2 linked regions of the Tomitella gaofuii genome follow. The protein of the gene in region 2 interacts with the protein of the main gene of each other region in a pairwise test. Links are inferred from orthologs where the notes say so. Each region holds a gene or a part of one and is shown on either strand. Other genes may lie near its edges. The genes, in order: H4F70_RS16975 and H4F70_RS03215.

What was found.
Region 1: the proteins of H4F70_RS03215 (region 2) and H4F70_RS16975 interact in binary tests that used the Escherichia coli proteins (3 or more experiments, as listed by UniProt). The link is inferred for Tomitella gaofuii from one-to-one orthologs.

What each region holds. Positions count from the first base shown.
Region 1 is NZ_CP059900.1:3,644,100-3,653,614, reverse strand. What follows is about bases 5,011-7,987. They hold H4F70_RS16975 (peptide deformylase), read right to left. Parts: upstream 6,803-7,987; coding sequence 6,218-6,802; downstream 5,011-6,217. Other genes in these bases: H4F70_RS16965 (LytR C-terminal domain-containing protein), read left to right, coding at 7,361-7,987; H4F70_RS16970 (DUF3263 domain-containing protein), read left to right, coding at 7,042-7,350; H4F70_RS16980 (GNAT family N-acetyltransferase, cg3035/Rv0428c family), read right to left, coding at 5,101-6,204; H4F70_RS16985 (GNAT family N-acetyltransferase), read left to right, coding at 5,011-5,084. Outside these bases: H4F70_RS17005 (glycerol-3-phosphate dehydrogenase/oxidase), read right to left, coding at 1-1,204; H4F70_RS17000 (TetR/AcrR family transcriptional regulator), read right to left, coding at 1,201-1,878; H4F70_RS16995 (FAD-binding oxidoreductase), read left to right, coding at 2,084-3,667; H4F70_RS16990 (diacylglycerol kinase), read left to right, coding at 3,664-4,656; more of H4F70_RS16985, read left to right, coding at 4,731-5,010; more of H4F70_RS16965, read left to right, coding at 7,988-8,002; H4F70_RS16960 (hypothetical protein), read left to right, coding at 8,118-8,747; H4F70_RS16955 (glutamate--cysteine ligase), read left to right, coding at 8,784-9,515. UniProt on the Escherichia coli protein: Removes the formyl group from the N-terminal Met of newly synthesized proteins. Requires at least a dipeptide for an efficient rate of reaction. N-terminal L-methionine is a prerequisite for activity but the enzyme has broad specificity at other positions.
Region 2 is NZ_CP059900.1:692,920-702,316, reverse strand. Bases 4,521-7,379 are described here. They hold H4F70_RS03215 (aspartate-semialdehyde dehydrogenase), read right to left. Parts: upstream 6,540-7,379; coding sequence 5,502-6,539; downstream 4,521-5,501. Other genes in these bases: H4F70_RS03210 (aspartate kinase), read right to left, coding at 6,545-7,379; H4F70_RS03220 (patatin-like phospholipase family protein), read right to left, coding at 4,521-5,394. Also shown: H4F70_RS03260 (HAD-IIA family hydrolase), read right to left, coding at 115-879; H4F70_RS03255 (hypothetical protein), read right to left, coding at 1,009-1,227; fluoride efflux transporter CrcB, read right to left, coding at 1,284-1,652; H4F70_RS03245 (fluoride efflux transporter FluC), read right to left, coding at 1,649-2,113; H4F70_RS03240 (dodecin), read right to left, coding at 2,245-2,457; H4F70_RS03235 (pirin family protein), read left to right, coding at 2,584-3,582; H4F70_RS03225 (L-asparaginase family protein), read left to right, coding at 4,132-4,401; more of H4F70_RS03220, read right to left, coding at 4,414-4,520; more of H4F70_RS03210, read right to left, coding at 7,380-7,810; H4F70_RS03205 (nitroreductase family protein), read left to right, coding at 8,018-8,665; homoserine O-acetyltransferase MetA, read left to right, coding at 8,712-9,397.

The sequences.
Region 1 (9,515 bases), 3.0 Mb from region 2 along the record:
CGCGTTGCGCGATCACGCGGTCGACGGTGTCCTCCGCCATGTACCGGTATTCGGTGAGCTTGCCGCCCACCACGCTGAGGACGCCCTCGGGGGATTCGAGCACCGCATGCTCGCGCGAGAGGTCCGAGGTGCGTCCCTCGCCCGAGTCGATGAGCGGGCGCAGTCCGGCGTACGCCCCGAGGACGTCGTCGCGGGTGAGAGGCGCGTCGAGTGCGGTGTTGACGGTGTCGAGCAGGAAGTCGACCTCCTGCGGCGACGGCTGCGGCTCGTCGGGGATGGGGCCGGGCGCATCCTCGTCGGTGAGCCCCACGTACACCCGGCCCAGCTGCTGGGGCAGGACGAAGACGAACCGGTTGGTCTCTCCGGGGATCGGCACGGTGAGCGACGCGGTGGGGTGGCCGAAGGTCGCGGAATCGAGCACCAGGTGCGTGCCGCGGCTGGGGCGCAGGCTGATCGACGGGTCCACCTCGCCCGCCCACACGCCGGCGGCGTTGACGACGGCGCGGGCCCGCATTTCGAACGACTCGCCGGTCAGCGTGTCGGTGAGCGTCGCGCCGGAGCCGGTGACCGTGGAGGCGCGGACCCGGGTGAGGATCCGCGCGCCGTTCTCTGCAGCGGTGCGTGCGACGGCGACGACGAGGCGCGCGTCGTCCACCAACTGCCCATCGTGGTTCACGTAGCCGCCGGCGAGGCCCGTGCGGGCGACGGTGGGGGACAGCGCGATAGCGGTGCGTGCGTCGACTTTGCGGGACCTCGGCAGCACTGACGCGGGGGTGCGGGCCGCGGCGCGCAGGGCGTCGCCCGCGAGGAACCCCGCCCGCGTCAGATAGCGCTGCGCCGCGCCCATGGACGGCAGCAGCGGCACCAGCTGCGGCAGGGTGCGGGTGAGATGCGGTGCGGTGCGGGTCATGAGGATGCCGCGTTCGACGGCGCTACGTCGGGCGATGCCCACGTTGCCGGAGGCGAGGTACCGCAGTCCTCCGTGCACAAGCTTGGAGCTCCAGCGGCTGGTGCCGAAGGCCAGGTCGTGGGCCTCGACCAATGCGACGTCGAGTCCGCGCGCCGCCGCGTCGAGCGCGACACCCGCACCCGTGATGCCGCCGCCGATGACGAGCAGGTCGACGACGCCGCCGTCCGCCAGGGACTGCAGCTCCGTGGCGCGGCGTGCGGCGTTGAGTGAGGATGCGGGGTGCGCGGTGCTCATGGTGCGAGGTATCCGTTCAGTGCGTGGGCGAGCTCGTCGGACAGGGCATGGGTATCGAGGATGGGCGCGACGATCCCGGCGGACTGCATCGCCGACTGCGCCATGAGCAGGACCATGGTCGCGAGCTGTGCGGGGTCTCCCGCGCGCACCTCGCCCTGTTGCTGCAAGCGGGCGATGTGCGTGGTGAGTACGTCGATCAGGGCGCGCTGGCTGGTGCCCAACCGGGTCAGGACGTAGGTGCGGAAGACCTCGGGGCTCTGGTGCAGCACGGCGTGCAGCACGGTGTGATCTGCCAGCCTCCAGGTGATGTCCACGACGTGATCGACCAGGTCGGCGCGGTCGCGGGCGAGGGCGGGCCGGTCGTCGGCGATGCGCAGGATCTCCCGGGTGAGCAGCGCTGCCAGGACTTCTTCCATGCCCGACCAGCGGCGGTACACGGTGGGACGGCTGACCCCCGCGCGCCGCGCCACCTCCGCCACCGTGAGGCGGTCCACGCCCAGGTCCACCACCGCGCGCGCGGTGCTGTCGAGGATGGCGTCGTCCACCGGGTGGGTGTCCGGGCCGGGCGCCGGCGCCGGATCGAGCGCCGGTTCGTGCGCGCGGGCGATGTCGGCCGCGGCCGCGGGCCTCCGCCCGGCCGTGACCCCCGAAGCGCCGTTACGGATTGACAACATGTGTAATACTGTAATGCATGCGGCGGGCGGATGCAGCAGCCGCTGCTTGGACCGCCATCGCCCGGTTCGCCGCTGGTCCGCGCATGACGGCTGACTGATCCGCCCACCACCGACCCGACAGATCGCGAGGGACACGACGATGGACGATTCCACCACCGGCGGTGCTCGATCCGCGTTTCCGGCGCATACGCTGCCGCTGCCCCCGATGAAGTGGGACGCGTGGGGCGACCCGTCCGCCGCCACGGCGCTGTCGGACGGCATCCGTTCGCTGCTCGAGCAGGCGTTGGGGGTATCGGTGGCCGACGCCGCGCGCCGCAGCCCGGCGGAGGTGGAGCTTGCGCCGTCGGCCCTCCCCGCGGCGGACCGCGACGCCTTCGTGGAGATCGTCGGCGCCGGACACGTCGGTACCTCCGACGGCGACCGGCTGTCCCGCGCAGGCGGCAAATCCACCCCGGATCTGTTGCGCCGCACCCGTGCGCCCAGGCAGGATGCGCCGGACGCGGTGCTGGCGCCCGGCACCGACGACGAAGTCGCGCGCGTCCTCGCGCACTGCTCGCGGCGGTCGATCGCGGTCGTGCCGTTCGGCGGCGGCACCAGCGTGGTCGGCGGGCTGAACCCGGTGCGCGAGGGCCACACGGCCGTGGTCTCGCTGGACCTGCGCAGGTTCGACCGGCTGGAGGCGCTCGACGAGGTCTCAGGGGAGGCGGTCCTGGGTGCGGGGGTCACGGGCCCCGAGGCGGAGCGTGTGCTGGGCGAGCGCGGGTTCTCGTTGGGGCACTTTCCGCAGAGCTTCCAGTACGCGACCATCGGCGGGTTCGCCGCCACCCGGTCGTCGGGGCAGGCGTCCGCCGGGTACGGCCGCTTCGACGACATGATCAGCGGGCTCACCCTGGTCACCCCCGCCGGGGTGCTCGAGACGGGCGGGCCGGCTCCGGCCAGCGCGGCGGGCCCGGACCTGCGCCAGCTCGTGGCCGGGTCGGAGGGCACTCTCGGGGTCATCACCCGGGTCCGGCTGCGCGTGCACCGGGTGCCGGAGTCCGTGCGGTACGAGGCGTGGGCGTTCGACGACTTCGCCGCGGGTGCGGAGGCGATGCGCGTCGTGGAACAGCAGGGGGCCGGCCCCACGGTGATGCGCCTGTCCGACGAAGCCGAGACCGGCATCAACCTGGCCACCACGGAACACATCGGGGCGCAGCAGATCACGGGCGGGTGCCTGGCGGTCACCACGTTCGAGGGCACCGCGGCGCACGCGGAGTCCCGGCACGCGGAGACGCGCGCGTTGTTCGAGGCGCACGGCGGCCGGTCGCTGGGCGAGCAGCCCGCGCGCGATTGGGACGCAGGCAGGTTCTCGGCGCCCTATCTCAGGGACGCGCTGCTCGATGCCGGCGCCTTGTGCGAGACCCTCGAGACCGCCACGTCCTGGTCCAACCTGCATGCGCTGAAGGCGGAGGTGACGACCGCGCTCACGGACGCCCTCCGGCAGACGGGCACGCCGACGCTCGTCATGTGCCACATCTCGCACGTCTACCCCACGGGCGCGTCGTTGTACTTCACCGTGGTCGCCGGTCAGCGCGGTGACGCCGTCGAGCAGTGGGCGTCGGCCAAACGGGCGGCGAGCGACGCGATCGTGGAGCACGGGGGCACGATCACCCACCACCATGCCGTGGGGGCGGACCACCGCGAGTGGATGACCCGGGAGATCGGCGAGCTGGGCGTGGCGGTACTGCGCTCGGTGAAGCGCACGCTCGACCCGGCCGGCATCCTCAATCCCGGAAAGCTGATCCCATGACGGCCGCCCGCCGCGGCGCCGGGCCGCATTATGCGATGCTCACGAATCCGTATTCGGGTCACGGCAAGGCGCGCGACATCGCCGAGCGTGCGGGGCGGCGCCTGCGGGCGTCGGGCGCGTCGATCACCGAACTGATCGGTGACGATGCGGACGACGCGCTGCGGCTGGCACGCAAGGCGGTCGCCGAGCGTCCCGATGTTCTCGTGGTCACCGGAGGCGACGGCGTGATCGGCATCGCACTGCAGGCCGTGGCGGGCACCGGCGTGCCGCTGGGGATCATCCCCGCAGGCACCGGCAATGACCATGCGCGTGAGTACGGCATCCCCATCGGCGATCCGGAGGCCGCCGCCGACGTCGTCACCGCCGGCACCGTCATGGAGGTCGACCTGGGTCGGGTCCGCACGGGGGACGGCGCGGATCACTGGTTCGGGACGGTGCTCGCGGCCGGGTTCGACTCGCTGGTCAGCGACCGCACCAACCGCATGACCTGGCCGCACGGACGCATGCGCTACAACCTGGCGATCCTCGCGGAGTTCCTCAACCTGCGGCCGCTGCCGTTCCGCCTGGTCCTCGACGGTGCCGCTGCCGAGCCGGGCGACGGCAACGCGGGGGAGCCGGGCAGGGTGATCGAGGAGGACGTCGTGCTCGCCGCGGTCGGAAACACCCGCAGCTACGGCGGCGGCATGCGCATCTGTCCGGATGCCGACCCGGCCGACGGCCTGCTCGATGTCACCGTCATCCGCTACATCCCCCGGCGCACGCTGGTGCGGCTGTTTCCCACCGTGTTCCGCGGTACGCACGTGCACAGGCCCGAAGTGATCACCACGCGGGCGCGCCGCATCGAGATCTCCTCACCCGGCATCAACGCCTACGCCGACGGCGACCGGTTGGGGCGTCTGCCTGCGGTGATCACGGCGGACCCGCGGGCGCTGCGGCTGCTGGCCCCGGCGGAAAGGGCGGCTCCGGCGCAAGACTCAGGTGAATCATGACCGGTTCTCAGGTTTCGGTGCTAGAACGGTCGTGAGTGCGGCAACGCGCTCGTCGACCCACATCGGGAGGTGCGATGAACGCGAACGACACGGCGGCCGGCCCGGGCACCGGGACGCCCGCCTTGGGCCTGGTCGAGAACACCGCGCAGGACCGCTTCGAGCTGCGGGTGGGTGACGAGCTCATCGGCATCCTCGGCTACGCGGTGGAGACGCCGGGGGAGAGCGCTGCCACGGCCGGCGTCGGCACGCAGGTGGCCTTCATGCACACCGTGATCATGGAGGATCACTGGCGGCGTGGGTTGGCGGCGGAACTCGTCGAGTTCGCCATGACGGCCGCGCGCGACCGCGGCTGGCGCGTGCGACCCGTGTGCACCTATGTGCAGCGCTTTCTCGTGAAGAACCCGGACTTCCAGCACATCACGGTCTAGACGGGCCCGGGTCCCCTCAGAGGGCCGGGTGCAGGCGGACGTACCGGCACCGATGGTGATCGGCGAAGCCCAGCGCGCGCACCGCGGCGTCCTCGAACCCGATCCGCAGATCGTGGCGATCCTCACCGGTTGCGGCACTGTCCGCGTCGCCGCCCGCTTTCCCGGCAGCGTCCCCGCCCGTGACCCCGTCGGACCCGAGCACGGCGAGCACCGCGCCGGCCGCCCCGGAGCGGGCCGCCCACCGGCACAGCGCCTCCACCGCTGCGCCCATGCCGTCGGCGCCGTCATCGTGGGCCGCTCCGGCCGCGCGCCCGCGTTCCCGTTCCGCAGACTCGACCGTGAGCACCGCCCACACCCGGCCGTCGGAACCCTCGGAGATCCGTGCCGCGACATCCATCGGGCACCCGGCGGCGTCGAGCGGGACGCGCGCCGCGCCGCCATGCCCGGCGGTGGCCGAGGCCGTTGCCCCGGCGGTGACCCTGGTGGCCGGCCCGGTGACGGCGCCCGTAGGCCGACCCGGCACGCGCAGCGGCAGATCCGCGGTGAGCACGAGGTGTTCGCCGAAGCTGTGCCACTCGGCAGGCGGGCGCACGAGGCGATCGGGCAGGCGCAGGGTGAGCGGCAGGTCGCGGCCGGTGAACCACGCGTCGAGCCTGTCCAGGGTGCGGGTGTCGAGAAGATCGTGGAAGAAATCTCCCTCCGGCATCGACGGGTCCGCCAGGGGCGTCGCCGTGCCTCCGGCCAGCGGGTCGGCGCCGTCGGCCCGGGCCACCCACCCGGACACCCACGCCGTTTCGATGTCCGGGCGCGACCACGCGATCGCGGACTCGAGGGCGCGGATCGACGACGTCCGCACCGGCCGCGGCGGCACGGACTTGAGCACCACCACCCGACCCGGTTCCACCGACACCTCGGAGCCGTCGGCCGTCCTCACCCGCACGAGCGGGCTGAGCGCGACCAGCGTGCCCAACGCGTCGGACTGCGACGGCACGGATCCGGGCTCGCGCCGGAACCGCAGCACCACACGGGAGCCGACGGCGGGCGTCGGATGCCTGCGGCCAGGGCCCATCGCGTCGTCGCCTCCCGTCAGCGCATCGTCGTTGCGGCCGGTTCCGGTCACGCCCGGCCCGGTGTCAGTAGCCGAACGGGTCGTCGTCCTCGCCGGGGGTCCAGCTGTTGCCGGGGGCGCCCCACCCGTTCTGCTTGAGCATCTTCTTGGCCGCGCGCTTGTTACGGCCGATCAGCGCATCAAGGTAGAGGAAACCGTCGAGGTGGCCGACCTCGTGCTGCAGGCAGCGGGCGAAGAACCCGGTGCCCTCCACGGTGACCTGCTCGCCGGCGGCGTCCAGCCCGGTGACCCGCGCCCAGTCGGCGCGTCCTGTCGGGTACTGCTCGCCGGGCACGGACAGGCAGCCCTCCACGTCGTCGTCCTCGTCGGGCATGGTCTCGGGGATCTCGGAGGTCTCCAGCACGGGGTTGATGACCTCGCCGCGCCGCCGCTCGCCGCCGCGGTCCGACCGGTCGTCGGGGCAGTCGTAGACGAACACCCGCAGATCGACTCCCACCTGATTGGCGGCCAGGCCGACGCCGTTGGCGGCGTCCATCGTCTCGTACATGTCGCGGATCAGCTCGGCGATGTCCGCCGGGTCGCCGTCGAACGGCTTCGTCGGCTGGTGCAGAACGGGGTCGCCGACGATGCGGATGGGAAGGATTGCCATGGTCATACAGGATAGTGCGCGCCGTCCGCAGCGCTGCCCCGGCCTGACCGGTGCCGTGCGGAGCCCCGACACGACCCGGCCAGGTCCCCTGGGTGACCGGGCGACCGTGGTTCAATGGCCGCAGGAATCACAGGGCTGTCATTCCTGACCGGGTTCGTTCCTGATCGGGTCGGCGCCGGGCGGTGCGGCACGCATTCCGTGCGGCACGGGGCCGTGAGAAACGGGGAGTCGAGGAGACGATGGACGGCGCAGCAGCGCGAGAGACGACCGGCGACGACGCGCACCAACCGGAGGACGGGCTCACCCGCCGCGAGCGCGACATCCTGGCCTTCGAGCGCCAGTGGTGGAAGTTCGCGGGGGCCAAGGAAGAGGCCATCAAGGAGACGTTCGGCCTGTCCGCCACCCGGTACTACCAGGTTCTCAACGCCCTGGTGGACCGCCCGGAGGCGCTCGCGGCGGACCCCTTGCTGGTGAAGCGGCTCAGGCGCTTGCGTGCCAGCAGGCAGAAGGCGCGTGCGGCCCGGCGCCTCGGAATCACCATCACCTAAACTCGCTGCGGTGAGTACCCCTTCCCCCGAGCCGTCGGGACTTCCGCTGCGGGCACTGGCGATGGTGCTGCTGTCCGCCGCGATCGTGTTCGCCGGTCTCGGGTTCCTCAGCATGTCCGGCTCCGACGCGGACGCCGCCGCGTCGGGTTCGTCCGCGCCCACCACGGCCGCGCAGGGCGGATCCGGCGGAACGGCACGGGCCGCCGATGCGGCGCGGCAGACGCGGAGCGCCGCGAGGGGGACGACGGCGGAGCCGACCGGGACGGCTGCGGAATCCACGACCGCCCCGGAATCCGGGACGACGGGCGCCGCTGCCACGACCACGCAGGCCGCGGCCGCGGGAGCAGCCGGAAACGTCAGCGACGCGGAGGCCAAACGGACGCCGGTGCGGGTCTACAACAACAGCACCGTCGAGGGACTCGCCGGTGACACGGCCGGCACGCTGGAATCCGAGGGGTGGTCCGTCGCCCACGTCGGCAACTACAACGACGGCGAGGTGCCGCGCAGCGCCGTCTACTACGGCGACGGCGCGGCCGAGAAGGCGGCGGCGCAGAAGGTGGGCGCCGAGCTGGGGCTGCCGGTGGAGCCGCGCTTCCCGGGCATCATGAGCGCGTCGCCCGGGGTCATCGTCATCGTCACCGCGGACCGGTGAGCCGGAGGCCGGATCACCGCGCGGTCCGCGGGCCGCGGCGGCGGGAGCGCACCACCGTCCCACGCCACGAGCCCGCCTGATTATGCTCAGGGCACTACTTCGAGGAGGCCGACCCATGACCAACCGTTCGCACAGCCACCTTCGGCGCAGCCCGTGGCTGGTGGCGCCGGCCATCGCGGTGGCGGCTGTCGCGCTCACGGCGTGCAGCAACAGCGAGACGTCCGCCCCGGCGGACGCCACCTATGAGCTTCCGGCCGTGTTCACCGGGGCACCCGACCCGGCGGCCGCGGACGGCGGTGCGGTGGGCGCCCACAACGAGGCGGCCGGCACGGACGGTGACGCCAAGAAGCCGCAGGTGGCCTACGGGTTCACCGCCGCGCTGAAGAACGCGGCGGGCGACCAGGTCGGCACCGTGCAGCTCGGCGACAAGCAGGGCGGCCTCACCGTCAACGTCGAGGTGGATGACAGCGACCTCGACGCCGGCATCTACAAGGTCGGCATCACCGACAACGGCGCGTGCGTGGCGGCGGACCAGTTCCAGTCGGCCGGGCAGGTCCGCAGTCTCGGCGGCGGCGAGGGCGGCACCACGCTGACGTTGCCGATCTCCGACGCCGGCGACGGCACCCTCGACACCACCGTTCCGGGCGTCCAGGTGGAGCAGCTCGCGGCGGGGCAGGGCAGCGCCGTGGTCGTCATGTCCGCCGATGACACCCGCGTGAGCTGCGGCGTCGTCGAGGGCCGCTGACCGGGCACCGGACAGAGCGCTACCCGGGCGCCGCACGTGTCCATCGCGTTCGCCGGCTCGCCGCGGCCCACCATCGGGGTCGAGTGGGAGCTCGCCCTGGTGGACCGCCGCACCCGCGACCTGCGCAATGACGCCGAACGGTTGCTCACGGCGGTGCGCCGCGAGCAGCCGTCGCAGGCGGCGCGGCTGCACGGCGAACTGCTGCGCAACACCGTCGAACTCGTCACCGGGGTGTGCGTCGACGTCGCCGAGGCGATGGCCGACCTGCGCGCAGGGCTGGCCGCTGTGCGGGCCGCGGCGGACCGCGCGGGCATCGACCTCATCTCCGCCGGCACCCACCCTTTCGCCCGCTGGGACGTGCAGCAGCTGACCGGCGGCGAGCGGTACCGGGAGCTCATCGAGCGCACGCAGTGGTGGGGCCGGCAGATGCTGATCTGGGGCGTGCACGTGCACGTCGGCGTCTCCTCGCAGCACAAGGTGTTCCCCATCCTCGGCGCCCTGCTGCTGCAGTACCCGCACCTGCTGGCGTTGTCCGCGTCGTCGCCGGTGTGGTCGGGGCACGACACCGGCTACGCCTCCAACAGGGCGATGATGTTCCAGCAGCTCCCCACGGCGGGGCTGCCGTTCCATTTCGACGACTGGTCCGGCTACGAGGGGTTCGTCCGCGACCAGCTGGCGACGGGCGTCATCGACGACATCACCGAGGTCCGCTGGGACATCCGCCCCGCGCCGCACCTGGGCACCATCGAGGTGCGGGTGTGCGACGGG
Region 2 (9,397 bases):
TAGTGCGCCCGGCTGGAAACCGCCCATAATCCATCGGCAAGTAGATCGTATGGGCTGACCGCGGATCCCGCGGCGTGATGTCCGTCCGGGGCACGCGGCGCGGGGCGGTGCCGATCAGCCGGCGAAGGGGTCGCCGGTCCTGCCGACGAGGTCGGCGACGGAGTCCACCACGAGGGTGGGCCGGTACGGGTACATGCCCATCGTCTGCCGCGTGGAGATGCCGCTGAGCACGAGGATCGTCCGCATGCCCGCCTCGAGGCCCACCACCACATCGGTGTCCATCCGGTCGCCGATCATCAGGGTCTGTTCCGAGTGCGCCCCCAACGCGCGCAGCGCGGACCGCATCATCAGCGTGTTCGGCTTGCCCACGAAGTACGGTTCGCGTCCCGTCGCCCTGCTGATGAGCGCCGCCACGGCGCCCGTCGCGGGCAGCGAACCGTCGCGCGACGGGCCCGTCGGGTCCGGGTTGGTGGCGATGAACCGCGCACCCCGCTCCACCAGGCGGATCGCCGTGGTGATCGCCTCGAACGAATAGGTGCGGGTCTCCCCCAGCACCACGTAGTCCGGGTCGCGATCGGTGAGCACGTAGCCGACGTCGTGCAGCGCCGTGGTCAGGCCCGACTCGCCGACGACGTACGCGCTGCCGCGAGGACGCTGCGAGTCCAGGAAACTCGCCGTGGCGAGGGCCGACGTCCAGATGGCCGACTCGGGCACGTCCAGCCCCGTCTGTCCCAGGCGTGCACGCAGGTCGCGGGGCGTGCGGATCGAGTTGTTGGTGAGCACCAGGAACGGGTTCCCGGCCTCGGTGAGCTCGGCGATGAGCTCGTCCGCCCCCGGGATCAGTGTCTCCTCATGGACGAGTACGCCGTCCATGTCCATGAGGTAGGTCCAGCGCCGCGCCGAGGTGTCCGTGTCATCCGCCACCTCCCCATCATGGCCTGCCCGCGCCGGTTGCACAGGCCGTGCGCCGGAATGCTGATGCGGGCGGGGCGCCCGCCCCGCCCCGACTCAGCGGGAGAGCTCGGGGACGACAAGGACCGGGCAGTGGCCGTGCCTGAGCAGTTGCACCGAGACGGCGTCGCCCAGAAGACGCTCCATGGCCGCCGCCAGGCCCGCTCCCAGCAACCCCGCGATCTCCGCAGCCTTCGCCAATGCGGCACGTCCGGCAGGCCGCCCGTCGAACCCCACCACGATGCACTGGTCGTGCCCGCCGTCGTCGCCGTCCATCCCGTGACTCCTTCCGGCTCCGTACCTCATTTGCCGTCCGCCGCCCACCGTCCGCCCTACGACACCGAGGCGAGCCACAGGCCGAACGCCGCTACGCCCGCCGTGACGGCGAGCGTCCCGGCGACGTTCGCCAGCCCCGCCGTGTAGCGGCGCGCCTCCAGCAGGCGGACCGTTTCCACGCTCGCGGTGCTGAACGTGGTGAACCCGCCGCAGAATCCTGCGCCCGCGATGACGGTGAGACCCGTCGGAGCATCCTGGAACAGGACGAGCCCTGTGAGATATCCGAGCAGCAGCGAACCGAGTACGTTGATCGCGAACGTCGCCCACGGGAACCGCAGCGTGCGGCGGGACGTGATGGCGCCGTCCAGGAGGAATCGCGCCGTGGCTCCCCCGCCGCCGGCGAGCGCGACCCAGAGCGTCGTCATGTCCGGTCGCCTTCCGGGGGCTCGGCGGGCGCGACGGCTGCGGGCCACCGCATGCGTGCCCCCACCGCGATGCCGAGGGCACAGGTGACGGCGCCGACCAGGACCGTCGCGAGCGCGTACGACGCGGCGGCGACCGTGTGACCGCGGTGCACCAGCAGGTCGGTATCCACTGCGAGCGTGCTGTAGGTGGTGAAAGCGCCGAGCATTCCGGTCCCCACGCCCAGTCGCGCGAGGGTAGATGCGCGGCCGGCGGAGCCGGCACGCTTGTGCCGGGTGAGCATCTCCAGCAGCATCCCCAGCAGGAACGCCCCCGTGATGTTGACGGCGAACGTCGTCACCGGCCAGTGCCCCGGGGCATCGGGGAAGAGCACGCCCAGGCCGTGGCGGGCGAAGGTGCCGACGACGCCGCCCACGGCGACCAGGGCTGCCAGCGCCGCCCGGGAGTGCGGTGGTGTGGACACACGTCTCCTTTCCTCTGAAGGGAAGGAGCCATCAGCCCCGGACGGGGCGGTTCAGGCCGACGCGCGGCCTCGGCGGAGATCCATCGCCGCATCCGAGCATAGCCGCTGCGGGCGGCCCACCGCAGCGGCGGTCAGTCCACGCGGAAACCGATCTTCAGCGTCACCTGCATGTACGCCACCGCGTCGTCCTCGACGTAACCGCGGGTCTCCACCACCTCGAACCATCCGATGTTGCGGATGGTCTCCGACGCCTTGGCGACGGCGTTGCGGATGGCCGCGTCGGTGCCGTCCGGCGAGGAGCCGACGACCTCCGTCATCCGATAGACGTGCCCCTCTGAACCCATCGTGATCACCTTCCTCGGCGAATCGACCGGAGCGTGCAGCATTCTCCTCCGACGCTACGGCAGCCCCGGCCGCGGCGGGCCCGGTTTCGGCCGCACCCGCACCGCGATCTCTGGCAGCATCGGGGCATGAGCAACGTCGAGGCGCATCCGCCGGAGGTCGTGTGCGGCGCGGAGGGACCGGCCGCGCACGCGATCGAGGTCATCTCCCCGCGGGACGTCCCTCTGGGCGGGCCCCGCGCGATGACGGTGCGGCGCACCCTTCCGCAGCGCACACGGTCGCTGATCGGCGCCTGGTGCTTCCTCGACCATTACGGGCCGGACGACGTCTCCGTCTCCGGCGGGATGGACGTCCCGCCGCACCCGCATACCGGACTGCAGACGGCGAGCTGGCTGTTCACCGGCGAGATCGAGCACCGCGACAGCCTGGGTGTGCACGCGATGGTGCGGCCGGGAGAGTTGAACCTGATGACCGCGGGTCGCGGCATCTGCCACTCCGAGGTGTCCACCCCGTCCACCACGGTGCTGCACGGCACGCAGCTGTGGATCGCGCTGCCGGAGGCGCATCGCGACGGCCCGCGCGACTTCGCGCACTACGTCCCCGACCCGGTCCGAGCCGGGCGGCTCACCGCCCGGGTGTTCCTCGGTGGGCTGCTGGGGTCGGAGTCGCCGGTGCGGACGGCGACTCCGCTGCTGGGAGCCGAACTGCTGCTGCCCGTGGGCGCGAGCGCCGAGTTCACGGTGGAACCGGCTTTCGAGCACGGCCTGATGGTGGACGCCGGCGCCGTCGATCTCTGCGGGACCGTTCTGGAACGCGCCGACCTCGGCTTCGCGGCCGCGGGCAGGCCGACGCTGCGGATCACCAACCTGGCCGAGGTCCCCGCCCGCATGCTGCTGCTGGGCGGCCCCCCGTTCGGCGAGGAAATCGTCATGTGGTGGAACTTCGTGGGCCGCTCGCACGAGGACATCGCCGCATACCGCGAGGAATGGCAGCAGCACTCCCCGCGCTTCGGCGCCGTGCAGGGGTACGGGGGCCACGAACCCGCGAGCCACGCCCCTGCAAGCATCGAACGCCTACCCGCGCCACCACTGCCCCACGCCCGCATCACACCCCGCCGCAACCGGTGACCCGCCCCGACACACGCGTGGTGGTCCTCGCCACCGGGGGCACCATCGCGGCCACGCGCGACGCCACCGGCGCACTGGCACCCGGGCGCAGCGCCGGCGATCTGCTCGCCGGCATCGCCGCCCGCACGGTGGCCGAGGCGCGCGCGGGCGCCGACGGCGTCGTCGTATTGCACGGCACCGACACGATGGAGGAGACCGCGCTCGTCACCGATCTGACTGTCGCCCAGACGCGGATCGCCGCGCCGGTGGTGTTCACCGGCGCGCAGCGCGGCGCCGACCACCCCGAGCCCGACGGACCCGGGAACCTGCTCCTCGCCCTGAACATCGCGGGCGGCGCACCCGGTTCCGCACCGCCGGGGGCGCGGATCGCTTTCGCCGGGAAGACGTTGCCCGTCTGGGGGACCCGCAAGACGAGCACCACAGCACTGGAAGGGTTCGAGACCTGGCCGGACGGGCGGGAGGCGGACGCGGCGCGGCAACGGGGGCTGGCCGCACTACCGGCGACCGGTCGCCCGGACTCGGCGGGGCCGCTCCCCCCGGGTGGACACCGTGGCGCTGTATCCCGGCGTCGACGCCACCGCGATCGACGCCCTGTGCGCCGTAGGCGCCCGCGGACTCGTGCTCGAGGCGATGGGGCCCGGCAACGCCAACGCCGCTGTGGTGCAGGCAGTGCGCCAGTCGATCGCCGCCGGTGTCGCTGTCGTCGTCTCCACCCGAGTGCCGTGCGGTCCCGCCTTCGCCGACTACGGCGGCGGCGGTGCCGACCTCGCCGACGCGGGCGCGCGGCCCGGCGACGTGGCGCAGGCCTTCACCGGCTGACCGACCGCCCGATCATCCGCCGAATCCGTGCCGGCACTGCGTCACATACTCGGCGAAGTCCCAGCCGGCCAGAAATCCGCGCGCGGACTCCGCGCCCCTGGCATAGAGCGCGTCCACCTGTGCGGCGGTGATGTCGAAATCGATGGGGCTCACCGCGTCGGACGGCACGAAGATCGTCCTGCGCACCGTGCACGGGTCGTTCATGTAGGCCGCATCCTGGTTGCTCAGCAGGGTGCCGAGGGCCGCCAGGGCGATCGAGAACGGCCCGCTCACCGCGTGCGTCGGCGGCACCAGGCCCGGGCGCGCGCTGAGCCGGATGCCGAAGGTGGGCCACAGCGGATCGGCGCTGTTCGGCCTGTCGAACAGCTCGATGGGAAAATCGTCCACCAGCCCGCCGTCCACCCACGTCGCACCCGATACCCGCACCGGCTGGAACAGGAACGGGATCGCCGCCGAGGCGCGCACCGCCTTCGCCACCGGGAACTCGTCGGGATCCTTCTCGTACGCGGGCAGGTCCCATGGGATGCGCACCAGCCGGCGCCGGGACAGGTCGCTGGCCGTGATCACCAGCGACCAGGCGTACTTGCGTTCCAGGCCGGCATCGTCGGCCTCGCCCAGCCGCAGGTCACCGAAGGTCCGCACCCCCAAGTCCTTCAGCACGCCCGCGACGAAGGATTCAAGATAGGCGCCCTCGTAGATGCCGTCCGCGGTGAGCAGCGAGAGCATGGAACCGACGAGGGGGACGCGGCCGACGAGGCTGCGGTCCTGGAACTTGGTGTAGTCGATCGCGTCGACGATGTCGTGCAGGCGGCCGAGCGGTTCGCCCGCCTTCTGCAGCGCTGCCACGAACGCCGCGACGATCGACCCCGCACTGGACCCCGCCACGCGTGGAAACGTGTAGCCGGCCTCGGCCAGCACGTCCACCGCCCCGACAAGGCCGATTCCGCGCACGCCCCCGCCCTCACAGACGAGGTCGGCCCGCTTGTCCGTCATGACGCACCTCGCACACAACTCCGATCACGTACTTTCCGTCGATTCTCCTCCCGGAATCGGCAGAAAGTACGTGATCGGCGTGCAGTGCCCGAGGCGATGCCCTGCGGCTACTCCTTGACCAGCAGCTCCGCGATCTGGATGGTGTTAAGCGCCGCGCCCTTGCGCAGATTGTCACCCGAGACGAACAGCGCCAGGCCGCGCCCCTCGGGGACGCCCTCATCCTTGCGGATGCGGCCGACGAGCGAGTTGTCCTGACCGGCGGCGGCGAGCGGGGTGGGCACGTCCACGAGTTCCACGCCCGGCGCGTCCGCCAGCAACTTCTGTGCGTCCTCCACGCTGAGGGGGCGGTCGAACTCGGCGTTGATCGCCAGCGAGTGGCCGGTGAACACCGGCACGCGCACGCAGGTGCCGGACACGAGCAGCTCGGGGATGCCGAGGATGCGGCGCGACTCGTTGCGCAGCTTCTGGTCCTCGTCGGTCTCGCCCGAGCCGTCGTCGACCAGGCCGCCCGCGAGCGCCACCACGTCGAACGCGATAGGCGCCACGTAGTTCTCGGGCTCGGGAAAGTCGGCGGCGGAACCGTCGTGCACCAGTTTCTCCGCGTCGTCGATGACGGCGCGGGTCTGCGAGGCCAGCTCCTTGATGCCGGCCAGCCCGCTGCCGGAGACGGCCTGGTAGGTGGAGACGATGAGCCGCTGGAGCCCGGCGGCCCCGTGCAGCGGCCCCAGCACCGGCATGGCGGCCATCGTGGTGCAGTTGGGGTTGGCGATGATGCCCTTCGGCCGGTTCGCCATGTCGCCCGGATTGACCTCGCTGACCACCAGCGGCACGTCGGGGTCCTTGCGCCACGCCGACGAGTTGTCCACCACCACGGCGCCTGCGGCCGCGAAGCGCGGAGCCTGCTCCTTCGACAGCGTGCCGCCGGCGGAGAACAGAGCGATGTCGATGCCCTTGAGGTCCTCATCGGGCGTGGCCGCCGTGTCCTCCACGACGATGTCCTCGTCGCGGAACGGCAGCGTCGTGCCCGCCGAGCGCGCGGACGCGAAGAACCGCACCTTGTCGGCGGGGAAGTTCCGCTCCTCGAGCAGGCGGCGCATCACCACGCCCACCTGGCCGGTGGCTCCTACTACTGCGAGTGTGGTCATCGGAATCAGCGCCCCGTTCCGGCGTAGACCTTGGCGGGCTCGTCGCCGCCCAGGTCGAACGCCTTGTGCACGACGCGGACGGCCTCGTCCACGTCGGTGTCCTTGACCAGTACCGAGATGCGGATCTCGGAGGTGGAGATCAAGTCGATGTTGATGCCGGCCTGGGCGAGCGCCTCGAAGAAGGTGGCAGTCACGCCCGGGTGGCTCTTCATACCCGCGCCCACCAGCGACACCTTGCCGATGTGGTCGTCGAACACCACGTTGCGGAACCCGATCCGGTCCTTGGCCGCGGTGAGGGCCTCGACGCACTTGGCGGTGTCGTCGGTGGGCAGTGTGAAGGTGATGTCGGTCTTGCCGGTCTCCATCTCGGAGACGTTCTGCAGCACCATGTCGATGTTGATGTCGGCGTCGGCGACCACACGGAACAGGCTGGCGGCGTATCCCGGCGAATCGGGTAGTCCCTGCACGGTGACCTGCGACTCGTCGCGATCGTGTGCGACGCCGGTGAGGACGGCTTCTTCCACGGGGATATCCTCCATCGATCCGGACACCATGGTGCCCGGCTTGTCGGTGTATGACGAGCGGACGTGGATGGGCAGGTTCGCTCCACGGGCGTACTCCACGCAGCGGAGCATGAGCACCTTGGACCCGCAGGCCGCCATCTCCAGCATTTCTTCGAACGAGATGTTGTCGAGCTTCTTCGCGTCGGGCACGATCCGCGGGTCTGCCGTGTACACGCCGTCGACATCCGAGTAGATCTCGCACACGTCGGCGTCGAGCGCTGCGGCCAGGGCGACAGCCGTGGTGTCGGAGCCGCCACGGCCCAGCGTCGTCACGTCCTTGGTGTCCTGACTGACGCCCTGGAATCCGGCGACCATCGCGATCGACCCCTCGTCGAGGGCCTGCTGCACGCGGCCGGGGGTGACGTCGATGATCTTGGCCTTGCCGTGCGCCGCCGTGGTGACGACGCCGGCCTGCGAACCGGTGAACGAGCGCGCCTCGGCGCCCAGGGAGCTGATCGCCATCGCCACGAGCGCATTGGAGATGCGCTCACCCGAGGTGAGCAGCATGTCCATCTCACGCGCGGGGGGCACCGGGTTCACCTGCTGGGCCAGGTCCAGGAGCTCATCGGTGGTATCGCCCATGGCGGAGACGACGACGGCGACGTGGTTGCCCTGCTTCTTCGTCTCGACGATCCGCTCGGCCACGCGCCGGATGCGGTCGGCGCTCTCCACCGACGATCCGCCGTATTTCTGCACGACGATTGCCACGCTAGGGTTCCTCCAGACAGTGCTGTTCGATCACAGGTCGTTGGTCGGTCACTGTTTCTATCGGTCGTAATCAGAGATCCAGGGTACCGATCAACGGGCCGCAGCATCAGGTTGGCGTCAGGGGGCGTGCACTGCGTCACGTCACGCGGGTGAGGCGTCGGTCACCGCCGCGGGTGCGCCGGGCCCGTGCGTGGATACCATGCGGCCGTGCCGCAGATCTTCGACGAGCCGAGGCCCGCGCAACCGCTTCATCCGCATGCCGACCGGTCGGCGGACGCCGGCGTCCGGATCCACCCGGTGATCGCGCAGCGTTGGAGCGCGCGCAACCTCGACCCTGACGCCGTGATGACGCCCGACGAGCTGCTCGCGGCCGTCGAGTCGGCTCGGGTGGCCGCCTCCTGGGGCGGCACGTTCCCCGTGCGGTTCGTCGCCGGGCTCCGCGGCGACTCCGCGCACACGGCGCTCGCCTCGTTGCTCTCTGACGGGAACAAGCGCTGGGCGGCGTCGGCGGGGGCGCTGCTGCTGGGCGTCGTGCAGACGGCCAACGACAAGGGCGATCTGCCGTACGCGATGTTCGACGCCGGCCTGGCGACGGCGCAGCTGTCGCTCCAGGCCGTGTCGATGGGACTCGTCGCGCATCCGATGTCGGGATTCGACCGGGACGAAGCGCGGCGGGCCTTGCAGATCCCGGACGTCTTCGAGCCGCTGGTGATGATCTCGTTGGGGCACCTCGGGACCGAGGACGGCGCGGACCCGAGGATCGTCGAGCGGGACCGCGCGCCGCGTCGGCGGCCGGCACTGGAGGACATGGTGTTCGGAGAGCGGTGGGGGGCGCCGTTCTCGGCCGAAGCGTGAACGGTCCGGCGCATCCGGGGCACACACCGGAATACAGTGGTCGTCGATGCCTGTAACCATGCCGTGCGACCTGCCGGCGCGGACGATTCTGGAGTCCGAGCGGATCTTCGTCATGTCCGACGAACGCGCCGGACATCAAGACATCCGTCCGCTGCGGATCGCGATCGCGAACCTCATGCCCGCCAAGGTCGTCGCCGAGACGCAACTGCTGCGGCTGCTCAGCAACACTCCGCTGCAGATCGACATCACATTGCTGCACATGGCCAGCCATGTCTCGCGCACCACTTCGGCCGACCACCTCGACGCGTTCTACTCGACGTTCGACGACGTGTCCGAGCAACACTTCGACGGACTGATCATCACCGGAGCCCCGGTCGAGCGGCTCGACTTCGAACAGGTCGACTACTGGCCGGAGCTGACCCGGATCCTGGACTGGTCGCGTACCCACGTCCAGTCCACCCTGCACGTGTGCTGGGGCGCCCAAGCCGCGTTGTACCGGCACTACCGGGTGGGCAAGTACGAGATGCCCCGGAAGCTGTCGGGAGTGTTCCGCCATCAGCTCACCGGCGGCCGTTCGGCGGTGACGACCGGCTTCGACGACGAGTTTTTGGCCCCGCACTCGCGGTACACCGACGTCCGGGCCGACGACATCGAGGCGACGGGCGAGGTCGAAGTTCTGGCGCGCAGCGACGAGGCCGGGGTGTTCCTCGCGGCCACCCCGGACGGCCGCCA